DNA from 2 places in the Streptomyces sp. NBC_00414 genome. Region 1 is predicted to be linked to the other one. Evidence: riboswitches for the same ligand, from Rfam matches in the RefSeq annotation. Region 1 holds a riboswitch; the other holds the start of a gene.

Region 1 (5,057 bases):
CACGATCCTCCGACTGCTGACCGAGCGACACAATGACCTGGTCAACGAGCGCACCCGCACCACGAACCGCCTGCACGCCGTCCTGCGGGACCTGCTGCCTGGCGGCGCCCCGACCCGGCTCTCGGCGGACGGCCGCCACCTTGATGAAGGGCATCCGACCTCTCACGGCGACGGACAACTGCCGCCGCGACATCGCCCGCGATCTGCTGGCCGACCTGCGTCGCCTCGATCGCCAGGTCAAGGACAACGAGGCCCAGATGCGAGACGCCCTCGCCCCCTCCCGCACCAACCTGACGTCGTTGCCAGGCTTGGGCACCGTGCTGGCCGCGAAGGTCTTGGGCCACATCGGCGACATCAGTCGCTTCCCGACCGAGCACCACTTCGCCAGCTACGTGGGCAACGCGCCCTTGGGATGGCGACGGTGCTCACGACTGACAGTGCCAAGGATGTTGTTCATTGCCACATCCGGACCAGCTGCTCTGATCCCCTTCGTAGTGACATGAGGCTCAGCGAAAACGAAGATCCCCGGTGACAAAGCGGGTCAGGCTCCATCACATCCGTGCGATGCCGAGCATGGCGTGGGTGACGTCGTCGCCATTGAGGCGGCAGTCGCGGAGGATCTTCCAGCTCTTCATACGGGCGAAGACGTGCTCAACGCGGGCGCGGACCCGCTTGTGGGATTTGTTGTGGGCTTGTTTCCAGTCGGACAGTTCTTCCCCTTTACGGCGTCGGTGGGGCATCACGAGCCAGGTGCCTGGATAGCCGCCGTCGGCTATGGTCATGGTCGTGCCGACGGCTGCCTTCGCGCCGGACTCCTCCCACGCCTTGCAGTCGTTGCGGTTGCCGGGCAGGGGCTGGCCAACCACGACGATCAGGCGAGTGTCGGCGTCAATGACGACCTGGTGGTTGGTTGAGTAACCGTAGTTCTTGGACTGCTCGGCGATGGTGTGATCGCGGGTGGGCACCAGAGTGCCGTCGACGATCAGCACGGTTTCCTTTGTGAACCGCTTGCGGGGCTGGAAGACGAGCATAGGCCCGAGGTGATCGATGATCCGGTCCGCCGCCGACTTGGACACCCCGAACAGCAGGGCCAGTTGGCGCATAGTCAGGTTCGTGCGCCAGTAGGCCGCGACCAGTAGTGCCCGGTCCTCCAGTGCCAGGCTCCACGGCCAGCCCCTGCGGACAGCATCCGCACCCTCGCGCCGCAGAACTGTCACCAGCTTCTTGAACTGCCGCGGGACTAGTCCCGTGAACGGGGCTATCCAGAACGGCTCCGACGTCGTGATCACACCAGCCACCGCAGGATCGTTTCACGGTGCCCAGTGCAACGCGAGAATGCCCCTATGACTGAAGAGCTGGTGAGTTTCCTTGAGGCGCGACTGGATGAGGAGGCCGACTTGGCCCGGCGATGCGACGGTGACGGATGCGGTGAGTGGTCTGCCCATGGACACACCGTCGACTTCTGTCAGGTTGACCTCTCCGGCTTCCACCCCACGATTGCTCAGCACGTGGCTCTCCACGACCCGGCCCGCATCTTGCGAGAGATCGAGGCCAAGCGGCGCATCCTGGCCCGCCACGCCCGCGACCCCTGGCCCTGCCACGACTTGCGCGACCTTGCTTCGCCCTACGCCGGCCATCCGGACTTCCCCGCCCGGGCCTGAGCAGCACGAGCAGAGCCTCCGACGAAGATGGGTGCCTGAACCGAGTCCCGCCCACGGAGATCGTTTACGGGACAGCCCTTAGTCAATGGCATCTTTTGGTGTCCGGTGTGTGTCACTACTTGCCTGGTGGTCGATCGCAGATCGAACTCGTTTCGATCGCGACCGGACCGCCATACTTCATCGTTTGCGACGTGTCTGTGGTGCCTTTGCCTCACCTGATTGCCAAGAGAGCGAAGGTCGCTCTGCGCTGACGGTCCCGAAGGCCTCAGAGCCCCGCAACGGATGAGGTGTGGGACGGCTGGGCCGCGAGGAAGATCAGGCAACGCAGGACCGGTGCACGGGAACAGATGCTGGGGTGCGACGACCGACGGCGGGCAAAAGTGGGATGCGGAGACGTCTGCAGTGCACTGGTGTGGCGCTTCCCGGCCTTCGCTTGGCTGTTTCGGCACGCTCCTGCTGACCTTCCGGATTCTGGACGGCGGCTTCTCCATGCACTGAAAAGTTTTCCATGACCGGGCTCCGCCCCTTAGGGTGGCCGGTGCAGCTGGTTCGCCCCGTCCGCCAGGCGGGATGCGTCGCAAGAGGGAACCCGGTGGGAATCCGGGACTGCCCCGCAGCGGTGAGTGGGAACGACCGCCGTCACACGCACTGGGCCCGATCGGGTCTGGGAAGCGACGGCCAGTAGGTGTCCTCCGCAGGGAGGACGTGCCCGCGAGTCCGAAGACCTGCCAACTGCCCGTGCGCGAACCATTCGTGCGCGGAGATCCCGGTGACCTCGTGGGCGGGTCGGCGTACTTGATCCGGCGGAAGACCGCGCTCTGCGCGCGGCTCGGTTTCCGCCCGGTCCGTCACCCCTTCGCGTTCGCGTCCCGTCCCGGGATCCCAGGGAGATGTCTCGCGAAGGAGATTTCCGTGACAGCGCAGTCCGCAGCCGCGGCAGCACGGGCCACCGTGTACGGCTACCCCCGCCAGGGACAGAACCGGGAACTGAAGAAGGCGATCGAGGGCTACTGGAAGGGTCGTGTCGACGCCGACACCCTCCGGACCGTCACCGCAGAACTGCGCCGGACGAACTGGCGGCAGCTGGCCGGGGCCGGCATCCACGAGGTCCCCACCGGTGACTTCTCGTACTACGACCACGTCCCGGACGCCGGTGTCATGGTCGGCGCGATCCCCGAACGCCACCGCGCCGCCGTCGAGGCCGACGCCCTGGACGGCTACTTCGCCATGGCACGCGGCACCCAGGACGTGGCACCGCTGGAGATGACCAAGTGGTTCGACACGAACTACCACTACCTGGTGCCCGAGTTGGGCCCGGACACCGTCTTCACTGCCGACTCCACCAAGCAGGTCTCGGAGCTGAAGGAAGCCCTCGCACTCGGCCTCGCCGTACGGCCCGTCCTCGTCGGACCGGTCACCTACCTCCTGCTCGCCAAGCCCGCGCCGGGCGTGTCCGCCGACTTCGACCCGCTCACCCTCATCGACCGCCTGCTGCCCGTGTACGCCGAGGTCCTCGCCGATCTTCGCGCCGCGGGCGCAGAGTGGGTCCAGCTCGACGAACCGGCTCTGGTGCAGGACCGCACACCCGCCGAACTGAACGCCACCACCCGCGCCTACCGAGATCTCGGCGCGCTGACCGACCGGCCGAAGCTGCTGGTCGCGTCCTACTTCGACCGGCTCGGGGACGCCCTGCCGGTGCTGGCCAAGGCCCCGGTGGAAGGGCTGGCGCTGGACTTCACCGAGTCGGCCGCCGCCAACCTGGACGCGCTCGCCGCCGTGGGCGGACTGCCCGGCAAGCGGCTGATCGCCGGAGTCGTCGACGGCCGCAACATCTGGGTCAACGACCTGGGCAAGTCGCTCACCACGCTCGGCACCCTTCTGGGGCTGGCCGACCGGGTCGACGTGGCCGCCTCCTGCTCCCTCCTCCACGTCCCCCTCGACACCGCCGCCGAACGAGACATCGAACCGCAGATCCGCCGCTGGCTCGCCTTCGCCCGGCAGAAGACCGCGGAGATCGTCACCCTCGCCAAGGGCCTCGCGGGCGGCACCGGCACGATCGCCGCCGAACTCGCCGCCAACCGGGCCGACCTGGCGTCCCGCGCCGGCTCGGCGATCACCCGCGACCCCGCCGTACGGGCCCGGGCCGCCGCCGTGACGGAGGCCGACGCCCGCCGCCCGGAGCCGTACGCGGAGCGGGCCTCGGCCCAGCGCGCCCGCCTGGGCCTGCCGGTGCTGCCGACCACCACCATCGGCTCGTTCCCCCAGACCACGGAGCTGCGCACCGCACGGGCCGACCTGCGCGCCGGGCGGATCGACAGCGCCGGGTACGAGGAGCGCATCAGGGCCGAGATCGGCGAGGTGATCTCGTTCCAGGAGAAGACCGGCCTGGACGTGCTCGTGCACGGCGAGCCCGAACGCAACGACATGGTCCAGTACTTCGCCGAGCAGCTCACCGGATACCTTGCCACCCAGCACGGCTGGGTCCAGTCCTACGGCACCCGTTACGTCCGCCCGCCGATCCTGGCCGGTGACATCTCCCGCCCCGAGCCCATGACGGTGCGCTGGACGACGTACGCCAAGTCGCTCACCGCCAAGCCGGTCAAGGGCATGCTGACCGGTCCGGTCACCATGCTCGCCTGGTCCTTCGTCCGCGACGACCAGCCCCTCGGCGACACCGCCCGGCAGGTCGCCCTCGCCCTGCGCGACGAGGTGAACGACCTTGAGGCCGCCGGGACTTCGGTCATCCAGGTCGACGAACCCGCCCTGCGCGAAACGCTGCCGCTGCGCGCCGCGGACCATCCGGCGTATCTGGCGTGGGCCACCGAGGCGTTCCGCCTCAGCACCGGTGGCGTACGCCCGGACACCCAGGTCCACACCCACATGTGCTACGCCGAGTTCGGTGACATCGTCCAGGCCATCGACGACCTCGACGCCGACGTCATCAGCCTGGAGGCGGCACGCTCACACATGCAGGTCGCCCGGGAACTGGCCGGACACGGCTATCCGCGCGAGGCAGGGCCCGGTGTGTACGACATCCACTCGCCCCGCGTGCCGAGCACCGACGAGGCGGCGGCCCTGCTGCGCAAGGGACTTGAGGCCATCCCCGCCGACCGGCTCTGGGTCAACCCCGACTGCGGCCTGAAGACCCGCGCCTGGCCCGAGACCCGAGCGTCCCTGGAGAACCTGGTCGCCGCGGCCCGGGCGGTCCGCACGGAGCTGTCCACGTCCTGACGCATGACAGGAGCCGGGAGATGGGGCGCGGGCCCTGTCTCCCGGCTCCGGCTCCGGGTTACGGCTCCGGCTCCGGTTCTGGCTCCGAAAATCCGAACCTGGCCGGTCCCTGTGGTGCTACACCTGAAACGGACACGACCTCACGGGGGTGAGCCATGGACGTGG
Region 2 (5,057 bases), 6.8 Mb from region 1:
AGGCAGACCGGCCGGCGCGCCGGACTCGATGAGCCGCCACAGCGCGTCCGTGTCCGCGTGCTCCTCGATCAGATCGCCCAGCCGGTCCAGCTGCTCCTCGCGCAGCCCTTCGAACGAGGTGTCGGCGGCCGGTACGAAGCGGCGCCCCGACGCGGCGGCCACCTCGCGCAGGAACGCGCGCCGGAAGCCGTCCGACTCCAGCGAGCCGTGCCAGTGCGTCCCCCAGACCGCGCCGACCCGGCAGCCGTCCAGGAAGGGCTCTCCGCCGTTGACCTGGGCGACTCCGTGATGGATCTCGTAGCCCTGGACGGGTTCGCCGAGGGCCTCGCCGACGGGCCGCGTGAGGGTCTTCTCCCGCGCGAACCGTACGCGTACGGGGAGGAGTCCGAGCCCGTCGACGGCACCGGCCCCCGACTCGACCTCGTCCTCGATGTGTTCGCCGAGGAGCTGGAAGCCGCCGCAGATGCCCAGTACGGGGCGCCCTTCGGCGGCCCTGCGCACCAGGGCGTCCGCGAGGCCGCGCCGCCGCAGCCACTCCAGGGCGCGGACCGTGCCCCGGGTGCCGGGCACGACGACCAGGTCGGCGTCCACCAGTTCCTCGGCGCGGTCCACGAACCGCACCACGACGCCCGGTTCGGCGGCGAGGGCGTCCAGGTCCGTGAAGTTGGACATCAGGGGGATCGCGCAGACGGCGACCCGCAGGATGTCCTCGCCGACGGGGGAGGAGACCTCGGACTCGCGTACCGACCCCCGCAGGGACACTCTGAGCCCGTCCTCCTCGTCGATGCCGAGGCCGTGCCGGAAGGGCAGGACGCCGTACGTGTGCCGCCCGGTGAGCCCGCGCAGCATGTCGATGCCGGGTTCGAGCAGCGAGACGTCACCGCGGAACTTGTTGACGAGGAACCCGGCCACGAACTCCTGGTCCTCGCGCGAAAGGAGGGCCACCGTCCCGAAGAACGAGGCGAAGACCCCGCCGCGGTCGATGTCCCCGACCACGAGCACGGGCAGCCGCGCGTTGCGCGCGATCCCCATGTTCACGATGTCCGTGCGCCGCAGATTGATCTCGGCGGGGCTCCCCGCCCCCTCACAGATCACCGCGTCGTACGTGCCCCGCAACTCGGCCAGACAGTCCAGCACGGTCCCGAGCAACGCCTCCTGGCGTCCGCCGTGATAGCCGCGCGCACTCAACTCGCCCACGGGCTTGCCCATCAGCACGACCTGGCTGCTGCGGTCGCTGCCCGGCTTGAGCAGCACGGGGTTCATGAGCACGGAGGGCTCCAGGCGGGCGGCCTGCGCCTGCATGGCCTGCGCCCGCCCGATCTCGGCACCCTCGCGCGTGACGAACGAGTTCAGGGACATGTTCTGCGCCTTGAAGGGCGCCACCTTCACACCCTGCCGCACCAGCCACCGGCAGATCCCGGCGGTCACGACACTCTTGCCTGCGTCGGAGGTGGTCCCGGCGACGAGCAGCCCCCCGCCCGTTCCGCCACTCATGACGTACGCCCTTTCATGACACGTGACTCGGCGAGGGACTCGGTGAGTGACTCGGCGGGCGTCTCGGTGCGTGACCCGGTGAGCGAGGTGGCGAGCAGCCGTCCGGCGACACTCGCGCCCAGCGCGAGCAGGCTCACGCGGCGTGAGAGCCGGACGGCCCGTTCGATGTCCCCGACCCGCACGGCCCGCCCCGGACCGTTCAGTACGGGCCGGTGCTCGACCCGTCCCGCGTACGAGAGCGTGCCGCCGAGCCGTACCCCGAGCGCGCCCGCGAACGAGGCCTCGACGGGCCCGGCGTTGGGGCTCGGATGCTTCGCCGCGTCGGCGCGCCAGGCGCGGACCGCTCCCCGCGGATCGCCCCCGGCGACGGCGGCGAGGACCGCGGTCAGCCGCGCCCCGGGCCACCCGGCCACGTCGTCGAGCCGGGCCGAGGCCCACCCGTACCGCCGGTACCGGGCCGACCTGTGCCCGACCATGGCGTCCAGCGTGTTGACGGCGCGGAAGCCGACCAGTCCGGGCACGCCCGCGACGGCGCCCCACACCAGGGCGCCCACCACGGCGTCGGAGGTGTTCTCGGCGACCGACTCGACCACCGCCCGGGCGATCCCGTCGGCGTCCAGCGCCTGCGGGTCCCGCCCGCACAGGTGCGGCAGCCGCTCGCGGGCCACCTCGATGTCCCCGGCGGCCAGCGCCCCGCCGACTGCCCGGGCCTCCCGCCCGAGCGAGGTCCCCCCGACGACGGCCCACGTGGCGGCGGCGGTCAGGGCGACGGACGCGACAGCGGAGGTACGGACGGAACGGTCGGCGGCCACGGCGAGAGCGACGGCGCCGCCCGCGCACACGGCGGTGTGCAGCGCGCCCCGTCCCCGGTGGTCCCGCCAAAGGCCCCGCTCGACGGCTCCCGCGGCCCGGCCGAACGCGGCGACCGGATGCCCCCGGCGAGGATCGCCGAGCAGCAGGTCACCGAGAAGGCCGACGGCGGCGCCGTACGCGAAGACGCGATCGGCACGCATCGGTTCAGCCCGCCGCTGGGTAGAGGGGAACCCTCGTACCGGGTCTCGTACCGGGCCTGGGCACACTGGTCCACAACAGGCGGCCGCGCATGGCGATATGTCCTCACTCAGGGTGTCCACGCCCTGGTTCGACGAGACCGACGACGAGAGTTCCTGGCTCCCGGGGAAATGGATTCCCCGGTAACAGTGGCGGGACCGCGCCGGATTCGCACCGGCTTCCTCTTCTGCCGACGTACATGGCCTCGGCAGTCCACCACGGTCCGAGAACACCCGTCAACTTGCTGTTGACCTGCGACGGGAGAGTGTGCTGAGACCCACATCCGCCGACAGGCCCTCCCTGCGGGCGGGTTGTCGCGGGCGGGTTTCCGTCAGCCGGGGACGGACTCGGACCACGGCCTTGCGATCACTGTGCGTGACATGCAATGACATGCGTGACGAGGAGTACGGGTCGCGGGGATCGCGCGGCGCGCGGGGAGGGGCCGAGCAGTGGCGCACGGGGGAGAGACGGAGCCGGACGGCGGACAGGGACGGCGCGATGCCCGCGCCCCGTCCTGACTTGGAGCAACGGAGTTCGGCGTCCTCTCCTACGACATGGACCGCCTCGAGGACGGCTCCGTGTCCCGGCTCTGAGGGCGGCTCGGTCCGCGCCCGCCGGACATGCGCGAGTCCCTGCCGGACTCCTTCGTCGTCCCGTCGGGCGCGGACACGCCTCCGCCCTGCCGGGACCGCGGACGAGGCGGCCCCGGCAGGGCGGACGGTGACACTCGGGGCGTACGGCCCGACGGCCGTACCGGTCAGGCGACGATCAGATAGATCCCGTACGCCACGGCCCCCGCGCAGGCCGCGAAGCAGGCGTACGCGCCGGTGACCGCGAGGGCCGCGGAGCCGCCCTGGGCGGCGGCCGACTCGCGCTTGGTGAGGCCGACGATGCCGAGGGTGAAGAGGCCCACGAGGGCGACGGTGGAGATGAGGCTGACTCCGAACACGGAGCCGAGGGCTGCCCAGTCGATCTTCATTCGGTTCGTTCCTTACACCGTGGCCGGACGGGCGGGCTCGGCGTCCGGGCCCGGGATGGTGGTCTTCAGGTCGTCGTTCACGGTCGAGGCCGCCGGGGCGACCGGGGCCGAGGGAGGCGGGGTGACGGCGGCGATCGCGGTGGTCACGACGCCCGCGGGCTCGTGGTCGTCGTTGACGTTGTCGACGGTGACGGGCTGGCGGCGGGACAGCGTCCAGATGATCCCGGAGCCGGCGATCAGCAGCGCGCCGGTGAGGACGATGCCCCAGGTGCCCTGCTGGGTGAGGAACTCGGCGCCCGCGCCGACCAGACCGGCGGCGGGGAGCGTGAGGCCCCAGGCGATGAACATGCGGGTCGCGGTCGACCAGCGGACGACACCGCCCTTGCGGCCCAGGCCCGAGCCCATCACGGCGCCGGAGCAGGACTGGGTGGTCGAGAGGGAGAAGCCGAGGTGCGAGGAGGCCAGGATGACCGTCGCTGCGCTGGTCTGGGCGGCGAAGCCCTGCGGCGGCGCGAGGTCGGTGAGGCCCTTGCCCATGGTGCGGATGATGCGCCAGCCGCCCAGGTAGGTGCCGAGGGCGATGGCGATACCGGCCGAGACGATGACCCACAGGGGCGGGTTCGAGCCGGGCGAGAGGACACCGCCGGTGACCAGGGCCAGGGTGATGATGCCCATGGTCTTCTGCGCGTCGTTCGTGCCGTGGGCCAGCGAGACCAGGCCCGCGGAGGTGATCTGACCCGCGCGGTAGCCCTTGGAGGTCGCCTTCTCACCGGCCCCCTTGCTGATCCGGTACGTCAGCCGGGTGGCGAGCATCGCGGCGAGTCCGGCCACCACGGGTGCGGCGATCGCGGGGAGGAGGACTTTGGTGATCACGGTCGAGCCGTTCACCGACGACCAGCCGGCCGACATCACCGCGGCGCCGATCAGGCCGCCGAAGAGCGCGTGGGACGAGCTGGAGGGCAGACCCACGAGCCAGGTCAGCAGATTCCACAAAATGGCGCCGACGAGCGCCGCGAAGATCACTTCGGTGCGGATGCCCTCTTCGTTGATGAGCCCGCCGGAGATCGTCTTGGCGACCTCCACGGAGAGGAACGCACCGACGAGATTCAGCACGGCGGACATGGCCACCGCCGTCTTGGGCTTGAGAGCGCCGGTCGAGATGGTCGTTGCCATCGCGTTGGCAGTGTCGTGGAAACCGTTCGTGAAATCGAACACGAGAGCGGTAACGATCACGATTCCGAGGAGGAGCGTGATGTGTTCCATTTACCCAGGCTTCTGTTGGACGACAGTGGCACGGGGAACGTAAGCAACCTGGGTGAACGGAAGATGAACTGAGTCGGGCGGTGGGGTGACCCAATCGAGGTACCGCCACTCCGCTTGTGTCGAAGTAGCGGCGACAGCCCTCGAAAGTCCCGGAAATCCTCGAACAGAAGCGGAATCCAGGGGTCCGTCACTGGGCCGCCACTCCGCTCACCCCCTCGCGAAGCTCTTCAGCTGAGACAGCGAACCGTTGAAGAGATTCTGGTCACCCGGC

Evidence for each region. A riboswitch is a leader RNA that binds a small molecule or an ion and turns the genes downstream of it on or off. The one in region 1 is predicted to bind cobalamin.
Region 2: another riboswitch for cobalamin. It lies ahead of OHS59_RS33945 (cobalamin biosynthesis protein); the one in region 1 lies ahead of metE (5-methyltetrahydropteroyltriglutamate--homocysteine S-methyltransferase).

Annotation. Positions count from the first base shown of each region.
Region 1 is NZ_CP107935.1:1,031,133-1,036,189, forward strand. Features, by position in the region: partial or broken gene OHS59_RS44460 (IS110 family transposase) at 1-40, shown strand, start outside; gene OHS59_RS04490 (transposase) at 144-503, shown strand; gene OHS59_RS04495 (transposase) at 552-1,298, opposite strand; gene OHS59_RS04500 (DUF6221 family protein) at 1,344-1,661, shown strand; cobalamin riboswitch at 2,190-2,408, shown strand; gene metE (5-methyltetrahydropteroyltriglutamate--homocysteine S-methyltransferase) at 2,574-4,892, shown strand; gene OHS59_RS04510 (helix-turn-helix domain-containing protein) at 5,048-5,057, shown strand, end outside.
Region 2 is NZ_CP107935.1:7,812,045-7,817,101, forward strand. Features, by position in the region: gene OHS59_RS33940 (cobyric acid synthase) at 1-1,494, opposite strand, end outside; gene OHS59_RS33945 (cobalamin biosynthesis protein) at 1,491-2,507, opposite strand; cobalamin riboswitch at 2,635-2,777, opposite strand; gene OHS59_RS33950 (hypothetical protein) at 3,302-3,523, opposite strand; gene OHS59_RS33955 (inorganic phosphate transporter) at 3,536-4,786, opposite strand; gene OHS59_RS33960 (lysozyme) at 4,994-5,057, opposite strand, start outside.